DNA from 2 places in the Streptomyces sp. NPDC101160 genome. Region 2 is predicted to be linked to the other one. Evidence: riboswitches for the same ligand, from Rfam matches in the RefSeq annotation. Region 2 holds a riboswitch; the other holds the start of a gene.
The links. A riboswitch is a leader RNA that binds a small molecule or an ion and turns the genes downstream of it on or off. The one in region 2 is predicted to bind cobalamin.
Positions count from the first base shown of each region.

Region 1: linked by a shared signal. The riboswitch ahead of ACIRSU_RS00050 (HoxN/HupN/NixA family nickel/cobalt transporter) and the one ahead of ACIRSU_RS20705 (CbtB-domain containing protein) in region 2 are both predicted to bind cobalamin.

Region 1 covers NZ_JBIWPJ010000001.1:8,252-10,628, forward strand. The annotation lists gene ACIRSU_RS00050 (HoxN/HupN/NixA family nickel/cobalt transporter) at 135-1,244, opposite strand; cobalamin riboswitch at 1,271-1,461, opposite strand; gene ACIRSU_RS00055 (metalloregulator ArsR/SmtB family transcription factor) at 1,541-1,909, shown strand.
Region 2 covers NZ_JBIWPJ010000006.1:281,126-283,502, forward strand. The annotation lists gene ACIRSU_RS20700 (CbtA family protein) at 1-862, opposite strand, end outside; gene ACIRSU_RS20705 (CbtB-domain containing protein) at 883-1,113, opposite strand; cobalamin riboswitch at 1,149-1,289, opposite strand; gene ACIRSU_RS20710 (histidine phosphatase family protein) at 1,353-1,919, shown strand; gene ACIRSU_RS20715 (GntR family transcriptional regulator) at 2,056-2,377, opposite strand, start outside.

The DNA of each region.
Region 1 (2,377 bases), on a different contig from region 2:
CGGTGCAAGACGAGGGCGGGGCCCGAAAGCCCCCGGCCGCTGCGACGATGGGGAAGCCGTGGCCTCGCTCCGGTTTCGCGGTGGCAGGTGGCGCCTCGTGCAGTGCCGGGGCCGAGGCGCCGGCCGATGTGCCGTCAGCCGGCGTCGGCGGTGCGGCTGCTCCAGCGCTGCTCGACCTTGGCCAGGCGCCAGTAGGCGATGGCCACGGCCCAGACGACGACGAACAGGCCGACGATGACGTAGCCGACGTTGTCCAGGTCCAGGCCGGCGATCCAGTCGGTGACGTCATCGCTCAGGCCGAGCTTGTCGTGCAGGACGCCGACCAGCTCGATGGTGCCGACGAAGAAGGCGACGGCGATCGACAGTCCGGTGATCGTGAGGTTGTAGAAGACCTTGCGGACGGGGTTCGAGAAGGCCCACTGGTAGGCGAAGTTCATGAACGTGCCATCGAGGGTGTCGAACAGACTCATGCCGGCTGCGAAGAGCAGCGGCAGGCACAGGACCGCGTACCACGGGAGGCCGGCGGCGGCGCCGTTGCCGGCCAGCGCGAGGAGCAGGACCTCGGTCGTGGTGTCGAAGCCGATGCCGAAGAGGAAGCCGAGCGGGAACATCTGGCCGGGGCGGCGGATGGACTTGGTGAGCCGGCCCAGGATGCGGTTCATGAAGCCGCGCGAGTCCAGGTGAGCCTCCAGCTCAGCCTCGTCGAACTGCCCGCCGCGCATGGCCCTGAAGACGCGCACAATACCGAACAGGGCGACGAGGTTGAGGGCGGCGATGAGGTACAGGAAGCTTCCGGAGACCGTGGTGCCGACTGTGCCGAGTACCTGGTGGGTCCGGGAGCCTTCGTTCATCAGGGTGCCGGCGAGCTTCGCCCCGCCGGCGACCAGGGCGGCCATCACGACCACGACACCGGAGTGCCCGAGGGCGAACCAGAAGCCCACCGACACCGGCCTTTGGCCATCGGCCATCAGCTTGCGGGTGGTGTTGTCGATCGCCGCTATGTGGTCGGCGTCGAAGGCGTGCCGCATACCGAGGGTGTAGGCAGTGATGCCCAGACCCACGCCGAACGCCTTGGTACCGACCTCGTAGTGATGCGGGATCACGAGCAGGAAGAGGATCCCGAAGGCGACCACGTGCAGAGCGACGATCACGGCCAGCAGGCCTGCGGTTCGGACGGTGTCCTCGCGTCGCCAGCGAAAGGACGTGGCGCCGGCGGTTTCGGGCACGCCTTGGGACACGGTCATGCGGTCACGCTCCAGCACCTCGTGGATCAGCTTCGTGATGCCGTGGCCGGTCTCCTGGCTGACGGGTCGACGCGCCCGCCCCTGCCTTCCCGGCCGTGAGACCAGTGGCAACGCATGGGGCGGGAACTTCCCGATCACAGTGGCGAGGGCCGCTCCGGCCTGAGCCCCTGAGGGGCTGTCACCGGTCTTCCCGTACACCACGGCCTGGTCACCTTATGGGGTCACGGGATATAGCTGCAAGGCTGCATATCTGAGCAGGTATGGAGGGGACGGCGGGCGGCTGCGATGATGGGGCCATGCACCTCGTCCCTGCGGAACGCGCCGGGCAGCGCACCATCGACGGCCACCGCGTCTGCGATGCCATCGCAGCCGTCGGCGAGCCCGAGCGCGTACGCGCCTGGGCCGATCGTTTTTCCCTGCTCTCCGACCCTGGACGCCTCGCCCTGCTGCTCGCCCTCCACGAGGCCGGTCCCATCGCCGTCTCGGACCTCGCCGTCGCCACCGGAATGCGGGACACGGCCGTGTCCCAGGCACTGCGGCTGCTGAGGGCCGCAGGCGTTGTCGAAGGCGAGAAGAACGGCAGGATTGTCCGCTACCGACTCGTCAACGGCCCGATCTCCGTGCTGCTCACTCACTGCACATCCCGCGACACGAGCGCAGATTGAGCGCTGTCTGGTGCGGGCAGGCCCAACCGCTGAGCCAAGTGGCTTCGATGGACCGTCGGGCGGCGTGATCGGCAGGCCGCCGCCGAGGCCGGCCCCAGGAGCGAAGCGGAGTACGGTGTCGAAGGATGCGGGGGGACCTGGCCGGCTCACCAGCTGCCGGCCGTCGCGGCCGACCGCCGAAGGTGACGGGCGGTTCGTCGAAGGTGATACGGGGCAGTTCGTCAAAGGTGACGGGCAGTTCGTCGAGGCCTGCTCGGGCGACGGCCGCGAGCAATATTAGTTGTCCGACTTCCCTGGCAAACGATCCAGGTTCGGCGGCAGAGGACAAGCAGCCGGGTGGCGCGGCGCAGAGCTCGGAGACGATCGTGAACGAGGTCGTCACCATAGGCACCACCATGGCCTGCGGCATCGCCGCGTACGTGGTCTGGCCGTGCGCCATGCCGTTGCGGATCTGCCGTCCGTAGTCGA
Region 2 (2,377 bases):
AGGCGGCCACGGTCGCGGCCTGCGCCGGAGCCTCCTTCGGTGCGAGCAGCCGCTCGGCGAGCCACCCGAAGGCGAGCCCGAAGACCGCCCACAGCGCCAGCTGGATGCCCAGGGTCGCCATCCGGAACTCCCACAGCACGGACGCCGGGAACTCGGCCTGCACCGAGTCCGCGTTGCCGGGCAGGAAGACGCAGGCGATCACGACCGCGGCGACGTAGCCCGCGCCCGCGAGGACGGTGGCGTTCCAGTTGCCGAGGCGCGGGGCGAGACGGCGGCCGGCGATGACCGCGGCGACGCCGAGCAGCACGCTCAGCAGGATCATCAGGAAGAACAGCGTGGTGCGCTGCCCGATGGTGTCCGGGTTGCCGACGGCCGGCGGGGTCGCCGGGTACTTCAGGAACGGCACCAGATAGACCGTCGTGAAGGCCGCGGACGCGACGAGCGCCGCGGTGGCCTTCGCGCTGAAGCGGCCGAGCCGGCCGATCACGAAGCAGAACGCGAGGGACGCGATGCCGCCGAGCGCGACGCCGTAGACGAGGACGCCGGTGGCGAGACCGGCCGTGGACTGGAGGTCCCGGCTGACGATCTCCTCCTCGGAGTCGGCCTGGGTGGCCGCCCCGTTCGCGCCGTTCCCGCCGTGGTCGTGGGAGTGGGCGGAGTGGTCCGCGTGCTCGGCGTGCTCCGCCTTGGCGGCCGCGGCCTCCTCGACGGCGATCGAGGCGTTGACGGACGGCTCGCCCACGACGTACGCGACGGAGAAGGCGAACAGCCCGGCGATGATGCCCGCGAGCAGCCCGCGGACCAGAAGCTTGCCCACGAGCGAGCCGGAGGGCGCGCTCGTGGGTGTGGTGGGTGATGACATGTGCCCGGTGTTCCCTTGACTCAGTGGCAGGGGAAGCCGAGCAGGTGACGTCCGTCGTGCACCCACTCGTGCACGTCGCTGCCCGCGAACACGGACAGGGCGCCCTGCTCGGCACCGACGAAGTAGAGCGCGACGAGCATCAGGATGCCCGCGAACGCCGCCCACGGCAGCACCGCGCGGACCGGCAGCGAGACCGGAGCGGTGATGGCGGGGGTGGTGGGAACGGCGGGCGACGCGATGGCCTCGGCCATGGTGGAACCTCCTCGGGAACTCGCGTCCCATACGGTGGTGCGCGACGACGGTCGTCGGGTCTGACTCACCGCACCCACGGCTTGGGGCAGCTCACAGTGGCGCGACCGTGCCGGACTTGCACCGGACTTCCGTCTCGCCGTCGTCGTTCTGTGGAAATGTCGACTGACCGTACCGCGCCGGACACTCCGCGCCAAGAGAGCCCGGTTCCGGCGCTGGTGAAATGAGGGATGAATCACCCATGGCCGCACCGACGACCGTACGGCTCGCGCTGATCGCCCCGGCCATGAACGCGGCGCTGCGCGAGGCCCGGTTCGACGACGCCGGGCCCGTGGAGGCGGTGACGGTGGGGCCGCTGACGCCGAAGGACGGGGTACGGGTGACGGGTTCGCCGTCCGGGCGGTGCCGGGCGACGGCCGAGGCGCTCGGCATCCGTACGGAGGCGTACGAGGCGGAGCCGGCGCTCGCAGGGTGCGCGATGGGCCGGTGGCGGGGCCGCCGCCTGGACGAACTCACCGCGCAGGAACCGGAGTCGGTGGCCGCCTGGCTGTCGGACCCGGCCGCCGCCCCGCACGGCGGCGAGTCGCTGCGGCAGGTGCGCGCCCGCGTCGCGGCCTGGATGGACGCCCTGGAGCCGGGAACCGTATGGGCCGTCGCCGAACCGGACGTGATCCGCGCGGCCGTCGCCCACGCGCTCGGCGCGCCGGAGGCGGCCTTCTGGCGGCTCGACGTACGGCCACTGGAGCGGGTCGAACTCTCGGGGCGGTCGGGACGCTGGAACGTACGCCTGGGCGCGCCCGTCGGCTGAGATCGGCTGAGACTCGTACGGGCCGCGAGCCGGGACGCACGCGTGGGCTCTCGTACGGGCCGCGCCATGACGTACGCCCGGGCGCTCGTACGGGCCCGGGCTCCCGGCCGCCGGAACGAACGCCTGGGCGCGCCCGTCAGCCGAGGCTCGTGCGGGCCAGGTCCAGGAACTCCTTGTCGCTGAGGCCGAGTTGCCGGGCCTCCGCGGCGAGGGCGCGGAGCGCTTCGGCGAGGTGGGCGCGGCCGGGGGCCGCGGCGCCCGGCAGGATGACGGCGCCCCGGCCGCGGCGCAGCTCGATCAGGCCCTCCTCGCGCAGCCGCTGGTAACCGCGCAGCACGGTGTGGACGTTGACGCCGAGGGAGTCGGCGAGTTCACGGGCGGCGGGCAGACGTTCGCCGGGCGCGGCGGTGCCGTCGGCGAGGGCGCCGCGGACGCAGGCGGCGATCTGGTCGCCGAGC